DNA from 3 places in the Corynebacterium confusum genome. Region 2 is predicted to be linked to each of the others. Evidence: predicted binding sites of a transcription regulator. Region 2 holds the regulator's gene; each other region holds the start of a gene.

Region 1 (3,274 bases), 200 kb from region 2:
CCTGATCGGCGCGCTCCAGGGCCGTGGCCAGCAGGACGGTGCGTTTGCCCTCGCGCAGGTCGTCACCGGCCGGCTTGCCGGTGACGGAAGGGTCGCCGAAAACACCCAGCTGATCGTCGCGCAGCTGGAACGCGACGCCGATGTCGCGGCCGTAACCGCGGAAGGCATCGATAAGCGTGGGCGAGGCGCCGGCAATGGCGGCGCCCAGGTGGAGGGGGCGCTCGATGGTGTAGGCGGCGGTCTTGTAGCGGTTGACGGCATCGGCGAGCTCGACCGACTCGGAGCCGGTGGCCTCCAGGGTGATGTCGAGCAGCTGGCCGCCGATGACCTCGGTGCGCATGGCGCGCCACGGCTCGCGGGTGCGGGCCAAGGCGGCGGCGCTGAGGCCGGAGTCCTGCAGCATGTCCTCGGCCCAGGCCAGGGCCATGTCGCCGACGAGGATGGCGACGGACTCGCCGAAGAAGTCGGCATCTCCGTGCCACTGCGCTTGGCGATGCCTCCCCGCCACCGCGCGGTGCACCGTCGGCTTGCCGCGACGGGTGCTGGAGGCGTCGATGATGTCATCGTGGATGAGCGCGCAGGCCTGGATGAACTCCAGGGAAGAGGCGGCGCGGAGGACGGCCTGCGGATCCTCGTCGCCGTCCAGCCCGCCGGCGCCGATGAAACCGGCCCAGGCGTAGAGTGGGCGGATGCGCTTGCCGCCGCCAAGGACGAAATCCTCGAGGTAGGCGATGGAGCGGGTCACCGGCTCGCCGACGGAGCTCACTGCCGGCCGGCGTTCGGCCAAGAAGTCCGCGAGGGCAGCTCGGGCGGCGTCGGGGATCTGTTCTATCTGGGGAATATTGTCTGCGGTCACGCCTAGGTATCTTACCGGTCCTGGGTGTTGGTCCCGGGTTGCGCAACCGCCGGCAGCGGTAGTGGGGCGTAGAGAAGCGCAAACGGGCGGGAGTCGCCGGGGTAGCGGTGATGGCGCAACGCGTCCCGAAAGCCCAGCGAGCGGTAGAGGCCGAAGGCGGAGTTTCCCTCCTGGGGCACCTCCGGCGTCGAGAGTGCGACGTAGTCGGCGGCCACGTTCCAGAGCAGCTCCGTGATCAACCGGCGCCCGATGCCGTGGTTTTGCATGCCGGGGCGCACGTGCACCTCGGCGAGCTCGAAGTAGCTGCGCAGCAGCGCCCATTGCTGCTCGGTAGGGCCGCCCTTTTCGTAGAAGCCTCGGCGCAGCTGTCGGTCCCACCAGGTATCCGGCGAGCCGAGAAAGCCGTAGGCCAAGCCGACGATGCCGCTTTCGGTGGTGGCGACCACCGCGCTAAAGCCCGGGTGGGAAATCTCTCGGCGCCAGGCGTGGGTGCGGCTGACGCGGATGGAGTCGTCGTAGTCCATCGCCTCGATGTAGATCTCGACGAGTTGGGGCGCGAGCAGGGAAAACTCTTGCGGGCTGAGGCGACGGATGGAGATGTTCACGAATCTATCGAAACATGTTTGGCCCCGCGGCGGGGCAATTAGCCTCATTAAAGGTGTTCAAAATGGCCGCAGCGTGTTCGAAAAGAAAGCCTTAATCCTGCTTGAGGGGTTGTGTAATTCGAACACCTGAGCTACATTAAGGGGTGTGAGTCGGAGGTGTTCCTAGAGTTAACGGCAAGAGAAAAACAACGGCGCTCCCGCAAGCGGCAGCTTCGGAGGGAAGGTGAACGGACATGGCACACGTAATCTCGGCAACTGCACAGGCAACTAAGCGCACGTCGCGGGCCAGCGGCGTGGCGAAGCAACAGCATTTCCTGCGCCAAGCGCGGATGCTGATCGAGCAGGCGCGGGAATACGCGGCCGACGGGCGTCTGGAGGAGGCCCTCGAGGTCGCTTACCAGGCGGGGCTGCGTACGGCCGGCGCGCGGATCGCGGTCTCGGTGGTGGCGCGCCGCAAGCGCAAGCCGTCGAGCGCCTGGGACCAGCTGGCGCTCGTGAGTGCAGAGGGCAAGGAGTGGGCGCAGGAGTTTGGCCGGTATTCGAAGCTGCGCTCTCGGGTGTCCCTCGGGCTGGAGGACACGGTGGACGCGGAGACCGTGTTCGAGCTGATGGGCTTGTCCGCGCGCTTCATGGCGGCCACCCACGCGGCCGCGGTGGAATCCGATTTCGCCGCCTAGGGCTACCCCTTAGGGCTGCTGGAGCTTAAGTCGGGCGTTGTCTTTACGTTAGGATGGGGGAGGAATTGAGCCGGCGGGAACTAATTGTTTGGCGTTCGCGTTGAACACAGTGAAAGGCCGTCGTGAAGGGCCGGTTTAAGGCAGCGGTCCCTGAGGTTTATTGGAGGTACAGTGTCTCTTTCGGAGCAGGAACAGCGCGCGCTACGGGAGCTCGAGCAGCAGCTGTTGGCTGAGGACCCCAAGTTTGGTGCCTCTGTAGCCCAGGCCTCAGCCGGTTCCCCGAGCGGGGCTGTGACCCTGCGTGGCGTGGCGCTCGTGGTCGTCGGGCTGGTCATGCTGGTGGGTGGCGTGGCCCTGGCGCAGAACAGCCTGTGGTTCGTGGTCCTGTCGATCCTGGGCTTCCTCGTCATGTTCGGCGCGGGCATCTGGATGCTCCACGGTGGCGGGGCCACCGGCTCGAAGTCGGGCAAGAAGAAGTCGGGCTCCGGCCGGGGCGGCGCGGGGGTGTCGCGCTCCGGTGTTGGCTCGATGGGCAACAAGCTGGAAGAGAACTTCCGTCGTCGTTTCGAGGGCAACTAAAGGTAACTAAAGAACTGGTCGAAGCGGCCTAGCTTTTCAGCCTCTGGGAGAGATCTCGGGGGCTTTTTCTGTGCCTCCACACAATTCCCCACTTTCCCCCACGTTTGTCCCCACGGCGCCCGGCGAGGGGAGGGGAGCCTAGCGGTGGCTAGGCGAACGGGGTGGGAGGCGGAGCATTGGGCCAGCTAGCGGGCCCCAACTTGGCCCCGCGTTCCCAGTGGTGCTAAAGAATCCTGCGCTAAAAGAGGTGTCTAAGTGGCGTATGAGGTCTAAAAAACGCCGCGGCTGGGGATTTCTCCCCACTATTTTTATAGCCTCTGACCAGGGTAAATAGCGCTAGTGGGCGATAGGTCGGGTGCGGTGGGTGTTGAAAGTGGGAGAAAGTGGGGTAAAGTGGGGCGCAGCGGTGGAGAAGTGGAACTTTGAGACCGTGGAGAAATGTCGGAGTTATCGAGCCAAGGAAGGTGGACGCCGGGATGTTTCTCGGAACCTACACTCCGAAGCTTGATGACAAAGGACGCCTAACGCTTCCGGCTAAGTTTCGGGATGAGCTAGCT
Region 2 (3,274 bases):
GACAGCCCATTGCGCTTGACCACGGACAGCACCGCCTTCTCGACCGTGGTGAAACGGCCCCGGCACGAAGAACACTCGCGCCGACGGCGGATGGACGTGCCCGCGTCAACGACGCGGGAATCAATAACGCGTGACTGCTCGTGGTGACAAAATGGGCAATACAATGTGGCTCGCTCCCCGTATCTTTCTAGCTTTCCGACTCAATCCGCCAGAGCAGATTAAGCGGATGCGCTACCAGTCTACTGCGCCCGAGCGAGCCTCAACCGGGCGGGCTAGCCCGTCTCCTAGTTCAGGGTGGCCTGTTGGGTCACGGCGCTGTCCGCCGTGCCCAGGGAACCGGCCGCATCCGCGCCGTCGACCAGGCCCATGCCCGCCGCCAACGTGCCCAGGAAGACGGCGAATCCGAACACAGCGCCGAGCGCGTAGTTGCCCTTCTGGCGCGCCTGCTCGGAGACCGCCCCACGTGGCTGCCCTGCGAAATCCTCAGCACTAAGCGCGGGCTGCGAACGACGGTCTGTTCGATTATCCAGCGTGAGCGTTCGAGAATAACGATCGCCCACGCCAGCCGGTCCACCTCCCAGCCAACCGGCGCTGGGATTGCGGTTTTCGGAAACACGGACGGAAGGCTCCCACACCGCAGCCGCGGGGACCACGGAAGGCGCGAGAGTACCGGAGCGGTAAGCTGCATATTCAGTGTCAGCAATACGGCGGTCTTCAAAGGCGAGAGTCATAGTAATCCTTCCTTTCTTTGGTGCCACCGAGTCTAAATCTGGACTCCGACATGGCATCGGCTTTCCTTCGTCCGAATGTTCGAATTAGGTTCTGTGTTCGATTTATAGCAGGCTCCCCAGAGTTTGTCTAGCGCGCGGGCGAAAGTCTCGAACATTTGTACTTTTCATGCTAGAAATGAAGGTAGGAATTTACGCGGGCCCACAGTGCCTGTGACCGACTATCCGACCTGCCAACCAACTTGGAGAGTTAAAGACCATGGCCCGACCCAGCAAATCCTCACAGAAGCCCAGCCTGGACTCCTTGAGTGCCCGCCAGCGGCGCATCCTCGAGGTCATTCACGACGCCGTGCTCCTGCGCGGCTACCCGCCGAGCATCCGCGAGATCGGTGACGCGGCCGGCCTGCAGTCCACCTCCTCGGTGGCCTACCAGCTCAGGCAGCTGGAGGAAAAGGGCTTCCTGCGGCGCGATCCCAACAAGCCGCGCGCGGTCGATGTCCGCCACCTCAACACCGAAAAGGAAGACGCGAAGGCTGAGAAGGCCAGCAAGTCTGCCGAGCTCCCCCAGACCCCGCCGGACGCAGGCCAAGTCAGCTACATCCCCGTCGTCGGGCGCATTGCCGCCGGGACCCCCATTACGGCCGAAGAAAACATTGATACTTACTACCCCATGCCGGACGAGGTCGTCGGCGGCGGAGACCTCTACATGCTGCAGGTCGTCGGCGACTCCATGCGGGACGCCGGCATCCTCGACGGGGACTGGGTCATCGTCCGCTCGCAGTCCACGGCGGAGGAAGGCGACTTCGTCGCAGCCCTGCTGGACGGCGAGGAGGCAACCGTCAAGGAATTCCACCGCGACTCCACCGGCGTCTGGCTGCTGCCGCACAATGACGCTTATTCCCCCATCAACGGGGATGAATCAGAAATCATGGGCAAGGTCGTCTCCGTGATGCGCAAGCTTTAATTCCCCGGAACTTCCCGCGTTATTCCCCCTTTCTGAGGTAATCGGGCATACAAAATCTCACGCCGCGTGTGTGTTCCCTGGTCCGGTTTGCCCGATCTACCTCAAGAAATACCCAAGCAACCCAAGAATCGGGCGCTTGGGTTTTTCTGTTTGTGTTTGCCCACGCGGTTTTTCTGAGACAATTTGAGTAGACCCATTTCACCGTGTGCGCTGGCCCATCAGCGTGCGTACCCACGGACCGAGGAGAACTCCCCCATGTATGCAGAAGAACGCCGTCGGCAGATTGCGTCCCTCACCGCCGTCGAGGGACGCGTCAATGTCACGGAACTCTCCCACAAATTCGACGTCACCGCAGAAACCATTCGCCGCGACTTGGCCGTTCTGGACCGGGAGGGCGTGGTGCACCGGGTCCACGGCGGCGCGGTGGCCTCGCAGACCTTCCAGACCGCCGAGTTCACCCTGGACACGCGCTCGCGCTCGGCCACCGGGGCAAAGTCCGCGATCGCCGAAGCTGCCCTCGAATTCCTCCCCGAGACCCCGGGCAGCATCTTCTTGGACGCCGGCACCACCACGAACGCCTTAAGCGACCTGATTGCCGCCAGCCCGCTGGCCAACCAGCTGTCCATCGTGTCCAACAGCCTGCCCATTGCCCTGTCGCTGGCTAATAACGGTATCAAGGACGTCCAGCTGCTGGGCGGTACGGTGCGCGGCATTTCCCAGGCAGTAGTCGGCGACACCGCCCTGCGCACCATGGCGCTGCTGCGCGCCGACGTCGCCTTCATCGGCACCAACGCCCTGACCCTGGACCACGGCCTGTCCACGGCGGACGCGCAGGAGGCGGCCATCAAGGCCGCGTTCGTCACCAACGCCCGCAAGGTCGTTGTCCTGTGCGACTCCTCCAAGCTGGGCAACGATTACTTGGTCAGCTTTGCCAAGATCTCCGACATCGACGTCGTCATCACGGACTCGGCCGCGCCGCAAAGCTTCGTCGACGCGCTGCGCGAGCGCGAAATCACCGTCGTCACCGCCGACGCCTAAGGCCCAGTCCCCAGATGCCGGACACCCGGCGCAGGCCCCACTCTAAGCTGTGGGCTTGCGCCGGGTGTAGTTTTTCAGCGGCGTTTAGTTGTCTGCCGCGGGGCGGGAGAATTCCTCGATGAGCTCGCGGACCTTCTCGCGGGCCTCGGAGGGGCCTTCGCAGGACACGGCCGCTGCTGCGATCTTCTGGCAGTCCTCAAGGCTGAGCTCAGACAGCTGCGCACCCACGCCGGCAACGGCGGTCGAGGCGGCCGACAGGGAGTTAACCCCCAGCCCGGTGAGCACCGCGGCGAGCATCGGGTCCGCGGCAGCCTCGCCGCAGACCCCTACGGGGACGTTGTTGTCGCTGCCGACCACGCAGGTGTGCTGGATAAGCCGTAGCACGGCCGGCTGCCACGGGTCGGTCAGGTACGCCAGCTGCGGCGACAGGCGGTCCGCGGCCATGGTGTACTGGGTCAGGTCGTTCGTGCCGATGGACACGAAATCGAGGTGCGGCATGATGGTATCTGCCATCAGGGCGGCGGCGGGGACCTCAATCATCGCG
Region 3 (3,274 bases), 1.1 Mb from region 2:
TGTGCACGTGGGACTTGTCCCAGACGCCGGAGCCGTCCGGCATCTTCTTGCCCAGGTGCAGGCCGATGTCCACGACCACGCGGGCGGCCCGCAGGCGCTTAGCGTCCAAAAGGCCCATCCGGTAGCCGGGATCATCCATGTAACCGAGCTCCGCCATGAGCTCCTCGGCGTAGAGGGCCCAGCCCTCGCCGTGGCCGGAGTTCCAGCACACGCTGCGACGCCACAGGTTCAGATCCGGCTCGACCAGGGCCTGACCGATCTGCAGGTGGTGGCCCGGCACGCCCTCGTGGTGGACCGTGGTCAGCTCCTGCCAGGTGTGGAAAACGTCCTGGCCGGCCGGCACCGACCACCACATCCGACCGGGACGGGAGAAGTCATCCGCCGGCTGGGTGTAGAAGATGCCGCCGGTGCCCGCCGGATCGATGCAGCACTCAATCTCGCGCACCTGCTCCGGCACGTCGAAGTACTTGCCGTCCAGCTCCTCGATGGCGCGGTCGGCCGTGGAGTGCATCCACTCCACCAGCGCGTCCTTGCCGCGCAGGAGGTAGCGCTCTTCCTGGTTGAGCTTGCGCATCGCCGTGCGCACGGTGCACTCGTTGCCGTAGAGGCTATGGGCGATCTTTTCCTGCTCGACGTTGATCTCGTGCAGCTGCTCCAGGCCCCAGCGATAGGCCTCGTCCACGTCCACGACGTCGCCCACGAACAGGTGGGAGAACAGCTCGTAGCGCTCGCGGCCGAACGCGTCCGAGGTCGGCGCCTGCGGCTGCAGGTCCGTCGACAGCCAGGCAGAGAATTCTTCGAAAGCCTGCTTGGCGTGCTCCACCTCGACGGAGTCCTCGGCCAGGCCGAGCTCGTCGAGCATCGAGTCGCTATCCGTCAGCGCGTTGCACTGGCCGATGACCTCATTGATCTGGCGGTTGGCCGCCACCAAGCCGTGCGATGCCGCCTCCGTCAGCGAGTCCCGATAGCCCGCCAGCGCGCTGCCCACTTTGGACAGGCGGGAGCGGATGGCGTCCAGGTCCTCCTCGGTCTCCTGCGGCATGAGCAGGAGGGTGTCCCGGATGGTCTGGACCGGCGAGGCGATGTTGTTGAGCAGCCGCAAGTCCTCCATGCGGTGGTGCATGTCCAGCTCCAGGCAGAGCCGGTCGCGCAGCACGGCTGCGGTCACGTAGTCGACGTCGTCGAAGTCGTCCTCGTCGTCCGACTCGTCCGTCGAGTCATCCAGGGCGTCGAGATCCGCAATCATCTCGCGAGTACGGTCCGCCACGGCTTCGTAGTATTCGGGCGAGAAGTCCTGCAACTCACCCTCGTAGCCCGCAACGCCCCACGCCGTCGCATCGGTAGGGGTCAGGGCTGCCAAATCAGCTGCGAAATTATCGCACGAAGCGTCCAGAAGGGAAGGCTGGCGCTCGGCGTTATGCTCGGAACTCATGATTGGGAAGTCTAGCCACTTTCCCTACTTCACCGCCACCTGGCGCGGCGCAGGGAGAACGCTGAATGCTTCCTGCCCCGCCAAAGTCGCCCGTACCTGGTCTTTTCCGGCTGCCCGCAGGAAGATAACACTTAAGCATCAGATCCCGGGCCATTCTCCTTTGAAAATTCAAACATGTTTTCGAAAAGGTTTACTATGGGGGTTGCGGTGCGGGTTTGGGAATTTATTATGGGGGTTGGGTTAGAACATAGTTACGACATAATCATTCGGGGAGAATGTCATGGACCCTTATTACACCGTCAATACACCGAACTGCCCAATCGCCCACGACGCCACCCAGATCCGCCGCGTTGACTACCACCTGTGGCAACGCCTCCGCCCGCCCATTAACGAGGATTGCGAGACCACCGTCGGCAACCTCGCCGCGCGCACCGGCCTTTCTTATACCGCCTGCCTCAACCGCTGCTTAGCCCTCGAACGCCTCGACACCCTGCCCCAGCTCAAAGAAACCGTGGAAAGACTCCAGCACATCGGTTTCAATTACCTCACCCTGATCGACCAGGTCTTAAATAACCTGGGCGAGCCCACCCAGGACGTTCTAAAACGCATAGATACTGAATTAAACAAATACCTCAACCCTGCCCGCCCAGGCCAGCGCCTGCCGTCCTACGCCAACCTGCGCCGCAAGCTCAACAGCCTGGTGGCCACAGAACAGCCCGAAGACACACCGAAAGAATCGGCCGATACCTCCGGCCCAGACGGCGGCAACTATTCCTGCGAGTCCCAGTCAGGATCCTGCGCCGGCATCTACGCCGACTACGACCCCGCAACCACCGCCCAACTAGACGACGCCATTTCCCGCACCGCCAAAGAACGCGGCATCAGCCCGGCCGCCGCGCTCGCCGGCCTCATCCTCGGGGAATACTCCTCCCCGCAGGTGGTCCTCAACCTCTACCAGGCCAGCGACGTCCCCAATGCCCCCATCTTCGTCGCCGGATTCGGCTGGATTAGCCACGAAAGCGGGCAGAAGCTGGCGGACGCAGCAACCACCGTCCGCCACATGTCGGACATCGCGGAAAAGCGCAGCCGCAACTACGCGACACCGAACGACATCAAGGCCTTCGTCAACGGCCGCGACGGCACGTGCCGCTACCCCGGCTGCACGGTCAAGGCGGAACGCTGCCAGAAGGACCACTGCGTCGACTTCGAAGACGGCGGCCCGACGGCCGCGTACAACCTCGTCAACCTGTGCCAGCACCACCACAACATCAAGACCGACGGTCGCGCGACCTACGTCATCGACCCGCACACCTCGGACGTCATCTGGTTGTTCAACGACGGCACCTGGCAGGCCACGGGCCCAGAGGGCCCGATGTCCCCGCGCTCCTGCAATTGGTTGCGGACGGTAGAGCAGGTCATAGCCGGGCGGAGGGGGTGATGTCGAAAAATCTGACATTTTCGCACCAAAGCACCACATTTGCTAGACCATGCAGTCTAATTTCGCCCACCGGTCAACGTATAGAATTAGACAATGCAGTCTGTTCGCTTTATACTAAGTTGCATGATCAAGCCAGGACCGGCCTTCACTCGCCCACGCACGCCCGCCGCCAAGTGCCTCCACCTGGTGCGCCTCAATCCGATCGTCACTCGGAGCGAGCTAGTGGAAGCGACCGGCCTGTCCCAGCCCACCATCACGCGCGCGACCACGGCGCTGTTGCAGGCCGGGCTCATCCAAGAGCGCACCGACCTGACCCGCACGAAGGGCCGCGGGCGCCCGACGGTGCCGCTGGAGGTAGCGGAGAACAACTGGCTGCTGGCTGGCATCGCCATCGGCACCTCCTC

What was found. Region 2 encodes LexA, which represses DNA repair genes until DNA is damaged. Its sites were predicted from a motif close to CGAACANNTGTTCG; they were not measured.
Region 1: the regulator LexA is predicted to act here: its motif matches at 1,581-1,594, upstream of CCONF_RS07940 (SAV_6107 family HEPN domain-containing protein).
Region 3: the regulator LexA is predicted to act here: its motif matches at 1,602-1,615, upstream of CCONF_RS00515 (HNH endonuclease signature motif containing protein).

What each region holds. Positions count from the first base shown of each region.
Region 1 is NZ_CP047202.1:1,695,023-1,698,296, reverse strand. It holds gene CCONF_RS07950 (polyprenyl synthetase family protein) at 1-856, opposite strand, end outside; gene CCONF_RS07945 (GNAT family N-acetyltransferase) at 868-1,461, opposite strand; gene CCONF_RS07940 (SAV_6107 family HEPN domain-containing protein) at 1,695-2,138, shown strand; gene CCONF_RS07935 (DUF3040 domain-containing protein) at 2,310-2,717, shown strand; gene mraZ (division/cell wall cluster transcriptional repressor MraZ) at 3,194-3,274, shown strand, end outside.
Region 2 is NZ_CP047202.1:1,493,115-1,496,388, forward strand. It holds gene nrdR (transcriptional regulator NrdR) at 1-164, opposite strand, end outside; gene CCONF_RS06985 (hypothetical protein) at 285-560, opposite strand; gene lexA (transcriptional repressor LexA) at 988-1,692, shown strand; gene sugR (transcriptional regulator SugR) at 1,948-2,730, shown strand; gene ptsP (phosphoenolpyruvate--protein phosphotransferase) at 2,815-3,274, opposite strand, start outside.
Region 3 is NZ_CP047202.1:107,459-110,732, reverse strand. It holds gene CCONF_RS00520 (DUF885 domain-containing protein) at 1-1,432, opposite strand, end outside; gene CCONF_RS00515 (HNH endonuclease signature motif containing protein) at 1,713-2,870, shown strand; gene CCONF_RS00510 (ROK family transcriptional regulator) at 2,994-3,274, shown strand, end outside.